DNA from 3 places in the Cupriavidus sp. GW822-FHT03E04 genome. Region 1 is predicted to be linked to each of the others. Evidence: predicted binding sites of a transcription regulator. Region 1 holds the regulator's gene; each other region holds the start of a gene.
The links. Region 1 encodes sigma-54, which starts transcription at its own class of promoters, with help from an activator protein. Its sites were predicted from a motif close to TGGCANGNAANCTGCTTT; they were not measured.
Positions count from the first base shown of each region.

Region 2: urtA (urea ABC transporter substrate-binding protein) is a predicted target of sigma-54. The motif match lies at 3,950-3,967, and genes of this name have one in related genera.
Region 3: AC1RQC_RS22575 (ammonium transporter) is a predicted target of sigma-54. The motif match lies at 3,190-3,207, and genes of this name have one in related genera.

Region 1 covers NZ_JBXANI010000016.1:160,747-167,143, forward strand. The annotation lists gene hprK (HPr(Ser) kinase/phosphatase) at 1-569, opposite strand, end outside; gene ptsN (PTS IIA-like nitrogen regulatory protein PtsN) at 605-1,060, opposite strand; gene hpf (ribosome hibernation-promoting factor, HPF/YfiA family) at 1,445-1,795, opposite strand; gene AC1RQC_RS23915 (RNA polymerase factor sigma-54) at 1,845-3,320, opposite strand; gene lptB (LPS export ABC transporter ATP-binding protein) at 3,456-4,241, opposite strand; gene lptA (lipopolysaccharide transport periplasmic protein LptA) at 4,288-4,932, opposite strand; gene lptC (LPS export ABC transporter periplasmic protein LptC) at 4,987-5,613, opposite strand; gene AC1RQC_RS23935 (KpsF/GutQ family sugar-phosphate isomerase) at 5,629-6,397, opposite strand, start outside.
Region 2 covers NZ_JBXANI010000020.1:172,425-178,821, forward strand. The annotation lists gene urtC (urea ABC transporter permease subunit UrtC) at 1-807, opposite strand, end outside; gene urtB (urea ABC transporter permease subunit UrtB) at 807-2,444, opposite strand; gene urtA (urea ABC transporter substrate-binding protein) at 2,629-3,894, opposite strand; gene AC1RQC_RS27585 (flavin-containing monooxygenase) at 4,242-5,729, shown strand; gene AC1RQC_RS27590 (SDR family oxidoreductase) at 5,815-6,397, shown strand, end outside.
Region 3 covers NZ_JBXANI010000015.1:91,372-97,768, reverse strand. The annotation lists gene AC1RQC_RS22600 (acid phosphatase) at 1-272, shown strand, start outside; gene AC1RQC_RS22595 (SDR family oxidoreductase) at 321-1,079, opposite strand; gene AC1RQC_RS22590 (CreA family protein) at 1,148-1,654, opposite strand; gene AC1RQC_RS22585 (acyl-CoA thioesterase) at 1,671-2,156, opposite strand; gene AC1RQC_RS22580 (HU family DNA-binding protein) at 2,348-2,629, opposite strand; gene AC1RQC_RS22575 (ammonium transporter) at 3,240-4,442, shown strand; gene AC1RQC_RS22570 (mechanosensitive ion channel family protein) at 4,671-5,501, shown strand; gene AC1RQC_RS22565 (Bcr/CflA family multidrug efflux MFS transporter) at 5,575-6,397, opposite strand, start outside.

The sequences.
Region 1 (6,397 bases):
ACGAAATCGACGGCATCGTCCGCGACCAGCCCATGTCCGCGCGAGATCAGTTCCAGGCCGAGCTCGCTCTTGCCCAGGCCGGATTCGCCCATCACCAGCACACCCATGCCGAGGATGTCGAGGAATACGCCGTGCATGGTCACGCGCGGCGCGGAAATGCGCGACAGATAGAGGCGCAGGTGGTCGATCACCGCGGCCGAAGACACCGGCGTGGTGAACAGCGGTGTGGACGAGCGCGTGCAGCGCAGTTCCAGGTCGGGCGGCGGCTCCATGCCGTCGGCGATCACCAGGAACGGCGGCTCCAGCAGGATCAGCTCGCCCATCTGGCGCTTGCGCATCTCGTCATCGAGGCGCTGGTAATACGTGATTTCGGGCTTGCCCAGCACCTGGATCCGGTTCGGGTGGATCAGGTTCAAGTGGCCGACGAGATCGGCCGCGGACGTGGCTTCACGCGCGAACTCGACATCGAAGGCCCGGTCCGCGCCCTCCAGTCCTGCTACCCAGGAGAGTTTGATATCGGCTGCGTTGTCGTCGAAGATCGACTGCGAGGTGACGCCAGTGAGTTCCATTCGGGTGCTTTCAGGGACGGGCTTTCAGTGCCGGATCAAGGGTGCCATTGCGTCAGCAACTGGTGCACGTCGTCGGGGGTGGGCAGGGTAGCCAGTCCTTCGCGCATCTCGCGGTCGGACAGCAACTGGGCGATCTCGGAGAGAATTTCCAGATGCTGCTGGGTGGCCTGTTCGGGCACCAGCAGGAAGATCAGCAGCGCGACCGGCTTGCCGTCGGGCGACTCGAAGGGGATCGGCTCGGCCAGGCGCATGAAGGCGGCCAGTGGCTGCTTCAGTCCCTTGATGCGGCCGTGGGGGATCGCAACCCCCGCGCCCAGGCCGGTGGACCCGAGCGACTCGCGGGCGAACAGGTTGTCGGTCACGGTCGCGCGCGCTACGCCATGGTTGTTCTCGAAGAGGAGCCCGGCCTGTTCGAACACGCGCTTCTTGCTGGTGACGCTGACGTCGAGGTTGATGTTGCCGGGTGGCAGCAATTTAGCCAAACGATTCATGTGGAATGCGCAGGGTTTTCTAGTAAGCAGGCCCGGGGCCAGGAGGCGTCCCACCGGGCGGAAAGAGGTAAAAAAACCAAGGCCCGAGGTTTCCACCGGGTGTCCCCCCATGCCGGTGTCGGGCGTCTGGCCATTATAGAGCAGGCCCGCTTCCGCTTTGTGCATTGCAATAGCCGATGCGCTCAAGCGGTGCTGCATGCACCGGAATGGCTAGGCCGGTCAACCATGTATTGCACAGCATACACTGGTACATATGCGTTGCGGAATCCCCTGTGTGGCCCGATCGGGTAGGCTGCAACGAAAAAGCCGCGCTCTGGGCGCGGCTTGATTCCATTTTTCAAGGGACTGACACCGACGGCCCGGTATGTGGGCCGCCAGGCACGGTCATTGCTGCATCTGCGATGCGGCCATCTGATACTTGACCGCTTCACGGTCGTGGCTCTGCACGCGATCCTTGTGGCGAATCACCTGCCGGTCGAGCTTGTCGACCAGTGCGTCGATAGCGGCATACAGGTCTTCATGATGCGCTTCGACAAAGATGTCCTTGCCCTTGAGATGTAGATTGATTTCCGCGTACTGCCGCCGGTCCTTTTCTTTTGTATTGTCGACAGAGAGCAGCACACTTACGCCAATGACTTGATCGAAATGCCTGACGATACGCTCCAGTTTCGTTTCCACGTACTCACGCAGAGGGGGCGTGATGTCCAAGTGGTGTCCACTGATCTTGAAGTTCATAGCGTTTCTCCTTCTGAAAGAGCTGCATCAGGCAGGCGATGCAGCTCGGCTACAAAGTCTTACGGAGATTGACCGCGGGAATCTTGAGCGCTTCGCGGTATTTGGCAACGGTACGCCGTGCTACCACAAAGCCTTGCTCGCCGAGCAATTCGGCAATCCGGCTATCGGACAAGGGGTTCCTAGCGTCTTCGGCTCCTATCAATTGCTTGATCAACGCACGGATTGCCGTTGATGAGGCCGCGCCGCCGGTTTCTGTGGATACGTGAGAGCCAAAAAAATACTTCAGCTCGAAAGTCCCCATCGGCGTTGCCATGTATTTATTGGTAGTCACCCGAGAGATGGTGGACTCGTGTAAACCCAGTGTATCGGCAATCTCCCGCAAAACCAAGGGGCGCATCGCAATTTCACCGTGGGTGAAGAAGTTCTTTTGACGTTCGACAATGGCTTGTGCGACGCGCAATATCGTGTCGAACCTTTGCTGGATATTCTTGATCAACCAGCGTGCTTCCTGCAGCTTTTGCTGCAGTCCGGCCGCGCCTGCATCGCCTTTTGCACCGCGCAAAATCTGCGCGTACATGTCGTTGATGCGTAGCCGCGGCATCACATCCGGGTTGAGGTGGGCGATCCATCCGCCGCTCAATTTTCGAACAAAAACATCAGGCACCACGAAGTCCGCTTCTGGCCGGCTGTAGGCATGGCCGGGATAGGGCGCGAGCGAGCGGATCAGTTCATGTGCGGCCTTGAGTTCCGGTTCGTCCACTTGCAGCGCCTTTTTAAGGCGCGTGTAATCGCGCACCGCCAGCAGCTCGAGGTGGTTGGTGACGATGCTCAGCGCCAGTTCGCGCTGCGGATGCTTGAGCCTGCGCAATTGCAGCGCCAGGCACTCGGCGGCGTTGCGTGCCCCGACGCCCGGCGGATCGAAGCTCTGCAGCAGCGTGAGCACAGCCTGGATCTCGTCGACCTCGAACTCGAGCTCCTCCGGCAGCTCGCTGCAGATTTCCTCGAGCGTGGTGCTCAGGTAGCCGTCATCGTCCAGGGACTCGACCAGGAAGATAGCCAGCCCTTTGTCGCGCAGGGAAATCTTGAGCGGCGCCAGCTGTTCCATGAGGTGTTCACGCAGCGTGGGCTCGGCGTCGCGCAGCTGCATCGGGGTTTTTTCGTCGTCTTCGCCTTGCGGGCGGCGGGCGAAGTCGTCCAGGCTCCAGTCGCTGCCGTAATCCTCATTGCTGTCAGAGTAGCTGTCGTCGGCTTCGGGCGCGCCATCGGGGCGGTTCTCGCTGGTGCCCTGGCCATCGGCGGGCGCTGGCGCGGGCGCGCTCTGCAGGTTCACCGAGCCGTCCGAAGACACGCGCAACGGGCTGTCCAGCCAGTCGTTCTCACGCTCGAGCAAGGGGTTCTCGGTCAGCGCCTGTTCCACTTCCTGCTGCAGTTCAAGCGTGGACAGTTGCAGCAGCCGGATCGACTGCTGGAGTTGCGGCGTAAGCGCGAGATGCTGCGAGAGGCGGAGCTGTAGCGACGGTTTCATGCGACCTATTTTATGCCCAACTTCCGTACTGATGGAACGGAAATTGCTATCGCTGGTGTCGCTATGATCGTTTGAAGGATAAAAGGCGACACCGAAGCCGCCCGGGGGGCGATGCGCGGCAGGCGCCGCGCGCCCTTACATGCGGAAGTTCTCGCCCAGGTAGACCTTGCGCACCGACTCGTTGGCGATGATGTCCTCAGGCTGCCCGGACGCCAGCACCGCGCCTTCGCTGATGATGTAGGCGTGGTCGCAGATGCCTAGCGTCTCGCGCACGTTGTGGTCGGTGATCAGCACGCCGATATTGCGTGCCTTGAGGAAGCTGACGATGCGCTGGATTTCGCCAACCGCGATCGGGTCGACGCCGGCGAAGGGCTCGTCGAGCAGGATGAAGCGCGGCGCGGAGGCCAGCGCGCGGGCGATTTCCACGCGGCGGCGCTCGCCGCCGGACAGCGACAGCGCCGGGTTGTCGCGCAGGTGGGCAATCTGCAGGTCATCCAGCAGGGTGTCCAGCCGGCGCTCGATCTCGGCCTTGCCCAGGGGTTTGCCATCGTTGAGCTGCAGCTCCAGCACTGCGCGGATGTTTTCCTGCACATTGAGCTTGCGGAACACGGAGGCTTCCTGCGGCAGGTAGGACAGGCCCATGCGTGCTCGCTCATGGATGGCCAGGCCGCTGATGTGTTTGTCGTCGAGCACGATATCGCCTTCGTCCAGCGCCACCAGCCCCACGATCATGTAGAACGACGTGGTCTTGCCCGCGCCGTTGGGGCCCAGCAAGCCGACCACCTCGCCGCTCTTCACGTCGAGCGACACGTCCTTGACCACGGTGCGCGAGCCGTAGCGCTTCTTCAGGTGGCGCACGACCAGCGTGCTGCTGTCCTTCAGGGTGGCGGGCTGGGACGGTGCGGTTTGGGTAGCGGTCATGAAGGTGAAGTCAGAATCCGTGGATCAGGGACGTGGCGGCGTCAGGTCAGGGGTTGACGGGGGCAGTTGCCGGCTTGAGCGGCAGCGGATTGGCTGCGGCACCGCTGGCGGGCTGCTCCTGGCGGGGCGACAGCACGGCGCGCACGCGGCCCGACGGGCTGCCCGCGGTCGCGTTCTCGGCGCCGCCGCTGGCCGTGTAGAACTCGTTGCGGCTGTCATAGGTGATCACCGCGCCGCGGATCTCGTCGACCAGCTTGGCGCCGGCCAGGCGGGCCATGCGGGCGCGCCCGATCAGCTTGGACAACTCCTGCTTGCCGTCATATTCGATGCGGTCGCCCCAGCCATCGATGTACTCGTCGACGTTGTCGCGCTTCTGGCGGATATAGGCTTGCTTGCCGCCCTTGGAGGTCGCGACCGCGTACTGGTAGCCCTCGGGATCGGTACGGACTTCGGCTGCGTCGGATTTGAGCACCATGGTGCCCTTGGTCAGCACCACGTTGCCAGTCAGTACATAGACCTGCTTGACGTCATCGTAGCTGGCATTGTCGGCCTCCAGGACCAGCGGCTTTTCGCGGTCGGCCTTTTCGGCGCTGGCGGGCGCGGCCAGCGTGAGGCCCAGGACGGCGGCCAGCGTCAGCAAAGCGGCCGTGCTGCGGCGCAGACAGGACGAAGTCGTCGGGAATGGATTCATGTTGGCGTGATGGCGGTTGACGCGGGCGGTTGGTGCCCGCGGGCGGCTTCGGGGCTACTTCGTGGGACTCGCCGGCGGCGGCCCCGTGATGATGGTGCCGCGTACGTTACCCAGCAATTGTACTTCGCGAGTGACATTGTTGAAGACCAGGCCGTTGGCGGTCATCACCGACGGGCCGCGGGTCAGCTTGACAGCCTTGTCGGTCTTGACGATGTCATCGTTCACCAGCACCTGGAAATACTCCGAGGCGGCCGTCATCTGCGGATCCTTGGCGGGGTCGGGGCCCTGGGTACGCACGATGAAGGCATTGCCGAACAGGTCGATGACCGAGCCTTCCGCGTTCATCGTGCCGCGATCAGAGTGGCCGGTGACGGGCGGACGGTCGATTTCATAGGAGCGCATGGCCGGGCGCGTCACTTCGTAGGTCTGGTCGTCCTCGAAGTGGATCATCTTGTCGCCGGTGAAGCGCAGCTTGGTGTTGCCGTCCTCGGCAAGCTCGGTCGCGGAAAAACGGATCATGTAGTAATCCGGTTCATGCTTCTTGCCTACCGGCCCGGTGTCCGCTTCTTTCGGGGAGTTGACCTGCACCAGCCAGAAGGTGCTGCCCGCCACCAGTGCCATCAGCAGCAGGGGCAGGGCTCGCATGGCAAGCCGGCTCAGGGAGGACAGGATTTCCCGCATAGGCATGGGCTGGCCTCAGATGACCTTGGCGCGGGTCAGGTCGTGGATGTGGAGCGCGCCGACCAGGCGCCGCTCTGCGTCGACCACCAGCATCTGGTTGATGCGGTTCGCCTCCATCACCTGCACGGCTTCCACGGCCAGCTGGTCCGGCCCGACGGTATGCGGTGTGCGGTGCATGACCTCGCTGATGGGTACGGTCTTCCAGTCGCGCGGGGTTTCGAGCAGGCGGCGCAGGTCGCCATCGGTGAAGACGCCGATCAGGCGGTCGTCCGGGTCCACCACCGCGGTCATTGCCATGCCTTTGCGGGTGATTTCCATCAGGGCCTGTGCCAGCGGCGTGCTCTCGCGTACCTTGGGCACCGCGTTGCCGCTGCGCATGACGTCGCGCACGTGGGTCAGCAGCTTGCGCCCGAGCGCGCCGCCCGGATGCGAGCGGGCAAAGTCTTCCTCGCCGAAGCCGCGGGCATCCAGCACCGCCACCGCGAGCGCGTCGCCCATCGCCAGTGCGGCGGTGGTGCTGGCGGTCGGGGCCAGGTTGAGCGGGCAGGCTTCTTTTTCCACGCCGGCATTGAGGTGCGCGTCGGCCAGCTGGGCCAGCGTGGAGGCGGGGTTGCCGGTCACGGAGATGAGCTTGGCGCCGATGCGCTTGACGATCGGGACAATCGAAAGCAACTCGGCGGTCTCTCCGGAATTGGAAAAGGCGATCAGCACATCGTCGCGCGTGACCATGCCCAGGTCGCCGTGGCTGGCCTCGGCCGGATGCACGAAAAACGCGGGCGTGCCG
Region 2 (6,397 bases), on a different contig from region 1:
AAGCGGGTTGTAGCCCGAGAACATCACGCGCATCTCGGCATCGCGGATCGCGGTCACGACCCGGCCGAGCTTGGACGTCACGATGTAGCGGCAGGCGATGAAGCCGGCCAGCAGGGCAAGGAACGTCAGCACGAACAAGGCGGTACGGGTCTGCGGCGCGGCCACGGCAAAGCCGGCGATGCGCTTGAAATCCGTGAAGCCGTTGTTGCCGCCAAAGCCCGTCTCGTTACGGAAGAACAGCAGCATGGCGGCGTATGTCATGGCCTGCGTGATGATGGACAGGTACACGCCCTTGATGCGCGAGCGGAAGGCGAAGAAGCCGAACAGCCACGCCAGCACGCCCGGCACCAGCACCACCAGCAGCATCGCGTAACCGAGATGCTCGGTGCCGTGCCAGAACCACGGCATCTCCTTCCAGTCGAGGAACACCATGAAGTCCGGCAGGTCGCTCTTGTAGACGCCTTCGCGGCCAATGCTGCGCATCAGGTACATGCCCATGGCATAGCCGCCAAGCGCGAAGAACAAGCCGTGGCCGAGGCTGAGAATGCCGCAGTAGCCCCATACCAGGTCCAGCGCGATCGCGGCCAGCGCGAAGCACATGATCTTGCCGATCAGCGTCAGCGCATAGGCCGACAGATGCATGGGATGGCCTTCGGGCACCAGCAGCGCGCACACCGGCACGCCGATGCCCACCACCAGCGCGATCACCAGCAAGGCGGTCCAGCTGCGCCCGGAGAACAGCGGCTGGCGCTCCGGCACGGCCAGCCGGAAACCCGCCGTGGATGGATTCGAGAGTGAAGTCTTCATCATGCCTCCGCGCTGCGCCCTTTGAGCGCGAACAGTCCCTGCGGGCGCTTCTGGATGAAGAGCACAATCAGCACCAGGACAAAGATCTTGGCCAGCACCGCGCCATAGAACGGCTCGATGAACTTGTTGATCAGGCCCAGCCCGAAAGCACCAATGATGGTGCCCGCGAGCTGCCCCACGCCGCCCAGCACCACCACCATGAAGGAGTCGATGATGTAGGCTTGCCCGAGGTCAGGGCCGACATTGCCGATCTGCGACAGCGCGCAGCCGCCGAGGCCAGCGATGCCCGCGCCAAAGGCAAAGGCGTAGCTATCCACCTTCCAGGTGCGCACGCCCACGCAAGCCGCCATGGTGCGGTTCTGCGTGGTGGCGCGCACGAACAGGCCAAGGCGGGTGCGGTTGAGCACGGCCCAGGCCACCGCCACCACCGCCAGCGCAAACACGATGATGACCATGCGGTTGTACGGCAGCACCATGCCGGGCAGCCATTCGATGCCGCCGCTCATCCAGGATGGATTGGCCACTTCCACGTTCTGCGCGCCAAACAGCGTGCGCACCGCCTGCATCAGCAGCAGGCTCACGCCGAAGGTGGCCAGCAGCGTTTCCAGCGGGCGGCCGTAGAGATGGCGCAGCACCAGCCGCTCCAGCACGAAGCCAACCACGGCGGAGGCGAGGAACGATGCGGGCAACGCGAACAGCAGGTACCAGTCGAACGCGCTGGCGAAGTGCGCGCGGAACACGCCCTGCACCATGTACGTGGCGTACGCGCCGATCATCAGGAATTCGCCGTGCGCCATATTGATGACGCCGATCAGGCCGTAAGTGATGGCCAGCCCCAGCGCGGCGAGCAGCAGCACGCTGCCCAGGCTCAGGCCGGCAAAGAGGTTGCCGATCAGCTCGGCGCGGCGCTGGTCGCCGCGCAGGGCGTCGAGCGCCTGCTGCGCGGCGCCGCGCAGTTCGGCGTCGGGCTCGCGAAAATTGCCGGCGGCGTCCTTTTCCAGCAGCGGCTGCAACTTCTGGCGGCTCTGCGGATTGCTGTCGCGGCCAAGGATGCGGATGGCTTCGAGGCGATCGTCGCGGCTGCCATCGGCCAGCACGATATTTGCCCAGATCACATCGAGCTTGGTGCGCAGGCCGGCGTCGGCCTCGGCCTTGCGCGCGGCCTCCACCACCGGGCGCGATGCGCTGCCCGGCTGGTCCAGCAGCGTATTGACTGCCTGCGTGCGCACCGCCGCATCGGGCGATTGCAGCAGCGTGCTGCTGGCGGCACTGTCCACCATCGCGCGCAGGCTGTTGTTCAGGGTGAGCGCTTCGAGCGCATCGGGCTTGACCGTGACCGGCGTGCCGCTGATCGCGTCCACCAGCTTGTCGCCGTCCTGGCGCACCATGCCGACGCCGGGCGCATATTGCAGCGTATCGTCCTGCAAGGCCTTGAGGATGGGGCCGGCCTGCGCCACCGGAGCCTTGGTCAGTGCGGTGATCGCGGCGGTCTTGGCGTCGAAGTCGTCTTCGGCCAGCGGCTTCAGGTCGGCCTGCGTGAGCGGCGCGGCCCACAGCGGGCACGCAGCCAGCAGGAGCAGCGCGGCCAGCATGGCGCGCAACCGTGAAGCGAGAGAGAACGATAAGGGTCGGTGCATAAGGTTTGCGAGTCGCGCGCGGCGAAGCACGCGCGTCACCTTGATCGGCGTGACGATTTGCCGCCACCGCGCCGAAGCGGCGGACAGCATGCGAAGAGGCAAAGGCACTGCCTGGCGCCCTCCCCTCTCTCACCAGCCGCGAGGCCAAGCGGGGGAGCAGGAGAGCGCCAGGCGGGAGCCCTGCTTACATCACCTTGTCCGGCTTGCCTTCGTTACCCGCGATGAACGGGCTCCACGGCTGCGCGCGCACGGCCTTGGGCGTCTTCCACACCACCGTGAACTGGCCATCGCCCTTGATCTCGCCGATCATCACCGGCTTGTACAGGTGATGGTTCTCGCCCATGGTCAGGGTGAAGCCGTCCGGCGCCTTGAAGGTCTGGCCATACATCGCGGCACGCACCTTGTCGGGATCGGTCGTGCCGGCCTTCTTGACGGCCTGCGCCCACATATGGATGCCCACGTAGGTGGCTTCCATCGGGTCGTTGGTCACGCGCTTGTCGCCGCCCGGCAGGTTGTTCGCCTTGACCCACGCCGCCCATTGCTTCTTGAAGGCTTCGTTTTCCGGGTTCTTGACCGACATGAAGTAGTTCCACGCGGCCAGGTGGCCCACCAGCGGCTTGGTGTCGATGCCGCGCAGTTCTTCCTCGCCCACCGAGAATGCCACCACCGGCACGTCCTTGGCCTTCAGGCCTGCGTTGCCCAGTTCCTTGTAGAAGGGCACGTTGGAATCGCCGTTGATGGTGGAGATCACGGCGGTCTTGCCGCCTTGCGAGAACTTCTTGATGTTGGCGACGATGGTCTGGTAGTCGCTGTGGCCAAACGGCGTGTAGACCTCTTCGATATCCTTGTCCGCCACGCCCTTGCTCTTCAGGAAGGCGCGCAGGATCTTGTTGGTGGTGCGCGGGTAGACGTAGTCGGTGCCCAGCAGGAAGAAGCGCTTGGCGCCGCCGCCTTCCTTGCTCATCAGGTATTCCACCGCGGGAATGGCCTGCTGGTTGGGCGCCGCGCCGGTGTAGAAGACGTTCTTGGACATTTCCTCGCCTTCGTACTGCACCGGATAGAACAGCAGCGAGTTCAGCTCTTCATAAACGGGCAGCACCGACTTGCGCGACACCGAGGTCCAGCAGCCGAACGTGACGGCAACCTTATCCTTGGTGATCAGCTGGCGCGCCTTCTCGGCGAACAGCGGCCAGTTGGAAGCGGGATCGACCACGACCGGCTCAAGCTTGCGGCCAAGCACGCCGCCGCTCTTGTTGATCTCGTCGATGGTCATCAGCGCCACGTCCTTGAGCGAAGTCTCGGAAATGGCCATGGTGCCGGACAGCGAATGCAGGATACCGACCTTGATCGGCTCCTTGGACTGCGCCAATGCCAGCGGGCTCACGCCTGCCGTTGCAAACAAGGCCGCGGCGGCTACCGCCGACAGCTTCAGCATGTCACGTCTTTTCATTGCAGCTCCCAGATTGTCGTGTTGGATAAAGGAACAACGCACCCCGGGTACCTCTTCTGCAACTAGCATGCCATGGCATACAAGCTTGTATACAAGGCTGTGCACACGGCCTGGCGAGCCTCCAGAGGCCGCCAGGCCACCTATCGCACCACGATAGTGCGCAAACGTCACGCACCAAGCCTGTGCGCCGCCGCCGGCTGATTCAGATTGGGGCACATGGCGGCACGCATGTTGCGCCGTGCCTTGCCCGAATCCGCAATCGGCTCTATGGTGGCCTCTCGATTGCGCGCCAAGGCGTTGCCGCATGCGCCGCGACTACCCAGAAAAAGCACGACGGAGACAGCCCATTGAAAGCGTCAACGACGCCCGGCGCGGACCAGATCGTCATCATCGGCGCCGGTGTGGCCGGCATGTGCATGGGCATCAAGCTCAAGCAAGCCGGCATCGACGACTTTGTCGTGCTGGAGAAGGCCGGCACGGTGGGCGGCACCTGGCGGGACAACACCTACCCGGGCTGCGGCTGCGACATCCCCTCCCATCTTTATAGTTTCTCGTTCGCGCCCAAGCCGGACTGGTCCAGCGCATACTCGCCCCAGCCGGAGATCCATCGCTACCTGCAGCACTGCGCCGAGCGCTTCGGGCTGCTCGGGCATATCCGCTTCGGCACGGAGGTCACCGAGGCGCGCTACGACCAAGCCGCCTGCCTGTGGCGAGTGCGCACCAGCAACGGCGACACCATCGCCGCGCGCATCCTCGTCAGCGGCACCGGGCAGCTCAACCGCCCGCTGACACCGGATATTGCAGGACTGGATCACTTTGCCGGCACGGCCTTCCACTCCGCGCGCTGGCGGCATGACGCCGATCTGCGCGGCAAGCAGGTCGCGGTGATCGGCAATGGCGCCAGCGCGCTGCAGTTCATCCCGCGCATCGCGCCGGAAGCGGGCAAGCTGACGGTATTCCAGCGCAGCGCCAACTGGGTGCTGCCGCGCAACGGCGAGGCCTATACGCCCGGACAACAGGCGCGCTTCGAACGGCACCCGTGGACTGCCCGGCTGCATCGCTGGCACCTCTACCTGCAGCGTGAACTGCGCTTCGGGCGCATGCAGCGGGACAGCGGCCGCAACCGGGAACTGGAAACGCTGGCGCGCCGCTACCTCGCGCACATGATTCCCGACCCGGTGCTGCGCGCCAAGCTCACGCCCGATTACCCGATCGGCTGCAAGCGCATCCTGATCTCCGACGATTTCTACCAGGCGCTCAAGCGGCCGAACGTCCATGTCGAGACCGCCCGCATCGAGCGCGTCGAATCCGACGCCGTGGTCACGGCCGACGGCGCCAGGCATCGGGCCGACGCCATCGTCTTCGCCACCGGCTTCGACGCCCGCTCCTTCCTCGCGCCGATCCGCATCACCGGCCGCCACGGCCACACCCTGGCCGATCAGTGGCGCGAGGATCCCGAGGCGTATCTCGGCATGACGGCGCCGGGATTTCCCAACCTGTTCGTGCTGTACGGCCCCAATACCAACCTGGGCCACAACTCCATCATTTTCATGCTCGAGTGCCAGGCCCGCTATGTCCTGCGGTGCATCCAGGCCTGCCGCTCGGCGCGCTTCGCCTCCATGGAGGTGCGCCCGGAGGTGGTGACGCGCTTCAACCAGGCGTTGCAGGCGGCCATTGGCCAGACCGCGTGGGCGGGCTCGTGCAGCAGTTGGTACAAGTCGGCCAGCGGCAGGGTCATCAACAACTGGTCGAGCCATGCCACCGCCTATTGGTGGAAGACGCGCAAGCCGGACTGGGGGCACTTTATGCTGCGCCATGCCGGCGAGCGGCCCTAGCATTGCCCGGCCGCCGGCACCTGCCACATCGACGACATCGACGACATCGATTGCATTGACACCCACCGTTCGAGGAAGACTTCACATGCAGCGGCTGCAAGACAAAGTGGTCATGGTCACCGGCGCCGCGTCCGGCCTGGGCGCGGCGTTTGCGCGCGCGGCGGCGCAAGCCGGTGCGCGCGTGGTGCTCGCCGACATCGACGATGCCACCGGGACAATCCTGGCGCAAGCGCTGCGGGCGCAAGACGTGCAAGCGCATTACCAAACGCTGGATGTCACCAGCGAGGCGGACTGGGAAGCCGCCATGGGCGCGGTGCGCGAACGGCACGGCAAACTGGACGTATTGGTGAACAACGCTGGCATCGCGCTGCGCGGCTCGGTGGCGGATTGCACGCTGGCCGACTGGCAGCGCACGCTCAACGTCAACCTGACCGGCGTATTCCTGGGCTGCCGCGCCGCGCTGCCGCTGATGGGTGCGGGTGGCTCCATCGTCAATGTTTCCTCGGTCTACGGCCAGGTGGGCGGCGCGCAGGTTGCCGCCTACTGCGCGGCCAAGGGCGGCGTCACGCTGCTCACGCGCTCCGCCGCCCTGCACGGCGCCACGCTCAATCCGCCGGTGCGGGTCAACTCCATCCACCCCGGCTTCGTCGACACGCCGCTGGTCCAGG
Region 3 (6,397 bases), on a different contig from region 1:
TCCTGGCGGAAATCGCGCCGCAACAGTCCAATGTGATCCTGGCGCGCGGGCTGGCCTATGGGCAAAGCCGGCTGGTCTGCAATGTGCATTGGCAAAGCGATGCGACGCAGGGCCGCATCATGGGCGCAGCTACCGTGGCGCGGCTGCATGCAGACCCTACCTTCCTCGCAGATCTTGCGGCAGCCAAAGCGGAGGTTGCGCAAGCCCGTGCCAACGGGCTGCGGCCGGCCGGCGACTGCCGCGCTGAAAGCGAGGCACTGGCGATCAAATAGCGGGAGACGCCTGGCCGGCGCGATGCCGGCCAGACGCTTGCGCCAGGTTCAGCCACGCCCGACGAAGGGCATCTTGGTGGCCATCACGGTCATGAACTGCACATTGGCACCCAGCGGCAGGTTGGCCATGTGCACCACCGAGCTGGCCACATGCGCCACGTCCATCAGCGGCTCCGGCGCGATCTCGCCGTTGGCCTGCGGCACGCCGCGCGCCATGCGCGAAGCCATATCGGTGGCGGCGTTGCCGATATCGATCTGCCCGCAGGCGATGTCAAAGGCGCGGCCATCCAGCGAGAGGCTCTTGGTCAGCCCGGTAATGGCGTGCTTGGTGGCCGTGTATGGCACCGTGTTGGGCCGCGGCGCGTGCGCCGAGATCGAGCCGTTGTTGATGATGCGGCCGCCGCGCGGGCTCTGCGACTTCATCAGCGCGAAGGCCGCGCGCGAGCACAGGAACGCGCCGGTCAGGTTGGTGTCCAGCACGGCCTTCCATTGCGCCACGGAGAGTTCATCGATGGACACCGCCGGCGCATTGATGCCGGCGTTGTTGAACAGCACGTCGAGCCGGCCGAAATGCTCGCGAACCTGGGCGAAGAGCCGCTCCACCGAATCCGGATCGCTGACGTCGCATTGCACCGCCAGCGCCGTATGGCCCTCGGCCTTGGCTTGCGCGGCCAGCGCCTCGAGCGGCTCGGCGGTACGCCCGGCAAACACCACCCGATAGCCTGCCACTAGCAGCGCCTGTGCCACCGCCTTGCCGATGCCGCGGGCCGCGCCCGTTACCAGCGCAACCTTGCCTTGCTCATTCATGCTGTCTTCTCCGGACTGGATTGTTGAATGGATCGTGGATCGTGGATCGTGGATCAGGAAACGGATGCCTACTTGACCGGAATCGGCGTGGCCGCCGCCACCGGCACGGCGGTCACACTATTCTGCGGGCTGCCGGACACGATGCGGTCCGAGTAGGTCAGATAGACCAGGGTGTTGCGCTTGCGGTCGACCGTGCGCACCACGTGCAGAGTCTTGAACAGGATCGACATGCGCTCGGAGAACACATTGTCCTGCTGGCGCAGCGGCCCCTTGAACGTGATCGGCCCTACCTGGCGGCAGGCGATGGAGCTTTCCGGCGGGTCTTCGGCCATGCCCAGCGAGCCCTTGATGCCTCCGGTGCGGGCACGCGACACGTAGCAGGTCACGCCTTCGACCTGCGGATCGTCATAGGCTTCGATCACGACTTTGTCGGAGCCGGTCATGCGGAAATTGGTGCTCACGCTGCCGATCTCCTCGGCATGCGCAGCCGGCGCCAGCAGCGCAAGCGCCGCCAGAAGGCCGGTCAGGGGCCACCGCGGCCCACGGGAAACGCGATGGAAACGCCCGGATGGCATGGCCGTGCCCCCCACCTCAGGACACCGTGCCGGTGATTTCATCGTGCCGTTTTTCCATTTCCTGGCGCAACTGGCGGCGCAGCTGGGCTGCGGCAAAGCGCTGGCGCTCGACTTCGTCGCGGGGCACCAGCGGCGGCACTTCGGCGGGCGCACCGTTGTCGTCCACAGCGACCATGGTGAAGTAGCAGCTGTTGGTATGGCGAACCAGCTTGCTGCGGATATTCTCCGTGATCACCTTGATGCCGATTTCCATGGAGCTGCGGCCGGTGAAATTGACTGCCGCCAGGAACGTCACCAGCTCACCCACGTGGATGGGCTGGCGAAACACGACCTGGTCGACCGACAGCGTGACCACGTAGCGCCCGGCATAGCGGCTGGCACAGGCGTAGGCCACCATGTCGAGGTACTTGAGGATGGTGCCGCCGTGCACATTGCCGGAGAAATTGGCCATGTCCGGCGTCATCAGCACGGTCATGGAAAGCTGGTGGGACAGGTCATTCATGATGAAAATCCGGAATCTGGAAGCGGCCGGGCCGACCCGCGGTGCAGGTCGAAAGGCTGGCGCCGACGATCGGCAGTTTAACCCGGAACGATCGCCCTGCCCTGCCCCCGAGAACGTCAAAAAGCACCCCGGCACCAATAAAAAAGCGGCCCAACGGGCCGCCTTCCTGTTTGCGCCTGGGCGCGGACTACTTATTTCTTCTTGTTCACAGCGTCCTTGAACCCTTGGCCGGCAGAGAACTTGACCGTCTTGGCGGCCGGAATCTTGATGGTCTCGCCAGTACGCGGATTGCGTCCGGTACGTGCGGCGCGCTTGCCGGAGCTGAAGCTGCCGAAGCCCACCAGCGTTACCGAATCACCCTTGGCAACCGCCTTCTTAATGTTGTCCAGAGCGGCATTCAGCGCGCGCTCTGCTGCAGCATTGCTCAGTTCCGCGTCAGCGGCGATGGCAGATACCAGTTCACCTTTATTCATGGCTGATTTCCCTTGTTGGTCGTCTTGATCGGAGTGTCTGCCACGCGGCAAATTACCGATCGGCGCAGTCTAATCCGCGCTTTACGCATTGGGCAATCCCCAGTGGCACCAATGCAACGAAAAAAGCCGCAAATCCTTGAGTCAAGCGCCTTTGCGGGGAATTTACCCTCCTTTTCCGTGCTTTCAAATGCGGCCGGTGAGAGTAATGGTCATTCGAACGCCGGTACACGATGACAGGCGTCGCTTGACGAGGTCAGACCTGCGCTGTGTGCGCCTTGCTGCCGTCAAAAACCGCCCAGATGGCTTGGTCGGCGGTATGCCAATGGATTTGGATGGATGCGCCTCCACGGTCCATCATGGTGCATGAAATCCGTGAGCGTGAGCCCCAAATGGGGGCATTGCCTCATTTTGGCGCAGCCTCCATGTGCCTGGCCTACCCGGCGCATGCTATTCGGCTGCAGGTTATGACTTCTCAATCCGTGCGCCGCCCCCTTCGAGCGCGACAAATCGGTGCAAATCCCACCAACACGGTGCAGATCCCGGCCTGCGATGCCCCAGACTGGTACGCTTTTTGCGTACGTGTGCTCCCATTTTGCGCATAGAGGATTGTATGGACAAATGGAAGAGCGGCACCGATGCCCTGTTCATCTTGCTAGGGGCGATCATGGTGCTCGCCATGCACGCGGGCTTTGCGTTCCTGGAGCTGGGCACGGTGCGCAAGAAGAACCAGGTCAACGCACTGGTCAAGATATTGGTGGATTTTGCGGTTTCCACGATCGCCTATTTCTTTATTGGCTACACCGTGGCCTATGGGGTCGAGTTCTTCACCAGCGCCCATGCACTGGCGGAAAGAAGCGGCTATGAGCTGGTGAAATTCTTTTTCCTGGCAACGTTTGCCGCCGCCATACCGGCGATCATTTCTGGCGGCATTGCCGAGCGCTCGCGCTTCAATCCGCAACTGGTGGCCACCTTCGTGCTGGTGGGCCTGGTCTACCCCTTCTTCGAGGGCATCGTCTGGAATAACCGCTTTGGCGTGCAGGACTGGATCGCCTCGGTCGCGGGAGCGCCGTTCCACGACTTCGCCGGCTCCGTCGTGGTCCACGCCATGGGCGGCTGGATCGCGCTTCCCGCCATCTTGTTGCTGGGCGCGCGCCGCGGCCGCTACCAGAAAGACGGCCGCATCAGCGCGCACCCGCCCTCGAACATCCCGTTCCTGGCGCTGGGCGCATGGGTACTGGCGGTAGGCTGGTTCGGTTTCAATGTCATGAGCGCGCAAACCGTCGACAAGATCAGCGGGCTGGTGGCCATCAACTCCCTGATGGCCATGGCCGGCGGCACGCTGGCCGCCTGGGCGGCCGGCCGCAACGACCCCGGCTTTGCCTACAACGGCCCGCTGGCCGGGCTGGTGGCGGTCTGCGCCGGATCCGACCTGATGCACCCGCTGGGCGCGCTGGTCACGGGTGCCATCGCCGGCGCGCTGTTCGTCTACCTGTTCACGCTGGCCCAGAACAAGTGGCATATCGATGATGTGCTGGGCGTCTGGCCGCTGCACGGGCTGTGCGGCGCATGGGGCGGCATTGCCGCCGGCATCTTTGGCAGCCAGGCGCTCGGTGGCATTGGCGGTGTTTCGCTCGGCGCGCAGTGCCTCGGCACCCTCCTTGGCATCGCGATCGCCCTGGTGGGTGGCACCGTGGTTTACGGCACGCTCAAGAAGGTCGTGGGCATCCGGCTGGACGCTGAATCGGAATACAACGGCGCGGACCTGTCACTGCATCGCATCTCCGCCACGCCGGAGCGCGAAACCAACTGGTAAGGCACGGTGCAAAGGGAATTGCGCCCTTGCGCCACGCCCCCTCACCTGCGACCCATGCCCGCGAGTGGCGCCCTGCGCCCTTTGCGGCCATTTTGTGCTTGAACTTCCGCTCGCCGCGTAGCAATAATGCGTTGCCCACCTTCGCGCCCCGCCGCCGATGCGCCCCGGGCATCCGCTGCTTGATATTCGTTGCCTGTATACCTGCCGAGCCAGCAAGGGAGAAACGCGATGGATGCTACAACGCTGCAGAAGTATCAGGATGTCGTCGTCGCCTATGCGACGGAAGTCGGGTTCAAGGTTCTCGCCGCCCTCGTCTTCTGGGTGATTGGCCGGTGGCTGATCCATGTCGTGGTGCGCATGGTGCAGGGGTCCCTGACCAAGCAAAAGGTCGACCCGACCTTGCTGCGCTATGTCGGTTCCATCGTCACGGTGACCCTGAATATCGTGCTGATCATCGGGATCCTGGGTTACTTCGGCATCCAGACCACCAGCTTTGCCGCACTGATCGCGGCGGCCGGCATCGCCATCGGCATGGCGTGGTCGGGGTTGATGTCCAACTTCGCGGCAGGCGCCTTCCTGGTGGTGCTGCGGCCCTTCAAGGTTGGGGATTTCGTCACGGTAGGCGGGATCACCGGCACCGTCAGGGAGATCGGCCTGTTTGCCACCACGCTGGACACGCCCGACAATGTCCTCACCGTGGTCGGCAACAATAAGATCTTTGCGGACACAATCCAGAACTTCAGCGCCAACCCGTACCGCCGGGTCGAGCTCAAGGCCCAGCTAGCCGGCAGCACGGACGTGGCGGCGGCCGCCACCCTGCTAAGGGAGCGGCTGGCCGCGCTGCCCAACGTTCTGGCCGAGCCGCCGCCCGACGTCGAGATTATCGAGTTCACCCTGGTAGGCCCGGTGCTTGCGGTACGTCCGTACTGCCATACCGACCATTACTGGCAGGTGTATTTCGACAGCAACCGCGTGATCCGCGAGAGCTTTGGCGAGGCCGGCTTCGCCGCGCCAATGCCAGCCCAACTGGTGGTGCTGCAAAACGGCGCGGCCGCTTAACCGTGTATCGATGGGATGGCGCGGCCACGCTGAGCCAGGCCGCCCCGCTATCGCAGCGGCATCGGAGCCCGGATCATTCGGCGCCGTGCACTGTCGCGCCTGAACGGCCGAAGGCCCGCATCAGCACGGCGCCGGTACCGCAAACGCCCATGACCACCGCCAGCGGCAACGCGCTGCCGTCCCGCCAGAAGCTGACGGCAGCGCCGGCCAGGGTACCCAGGGAGAATTGCAGCGTTCCCATCAATGCGGAAGCGGTGCCGGCACGATGGCCCTGCTGGTCCATGGCCAGTGCCGAGGCGTTCGGCAGGATGCAGCCGAGGCTGGCGATGAACACAAAGAAGCCCGTCAGCAGCACCGGCAGCGGCGCCAGGCCGGCGAGCACGGCCGCGGCCAGGACAAGGCCGGCCAGGCACGGCGCAAGCAGCGCGCCGCGCAGGACGTGGTCCAGCGTGCGGTTGCGCACCAGGCGCGCGTTGAGCTGCGACATGCCGATCAGGCCCAATGCGTTGGCGCCGAACACGAAGCCGTAATGGGAGGGATCGATGCCATGCAACTCGATCAGCACGAACGGCGACCCCGCAATGTATGCAAACATGCCCGCCTGCGCGCAGCCGGCCGACAGCGAATAGCCGACAAAACCCCGGTCTCGCAGCAGCTCGCCGTAGTTCGAGAGCACGCGGCCCAGGCGCAACGGCATGGCGCTGGCGTGGTCGAGCGATTCCTCCATGTAGCGGTGGACCACCCACAGGATCAGCAGGCTCGCACCGCACAACAACCAGAAGATGGCGCGCCAGCCGAATGCCGCCAGCACGGCGCCCCCGATGATGGGCGCCAGGATCGGCGCCAGGCCCATCACCAGCATCAGCGAGGAGAAGGCGCGCGCGGATTCATGGGCC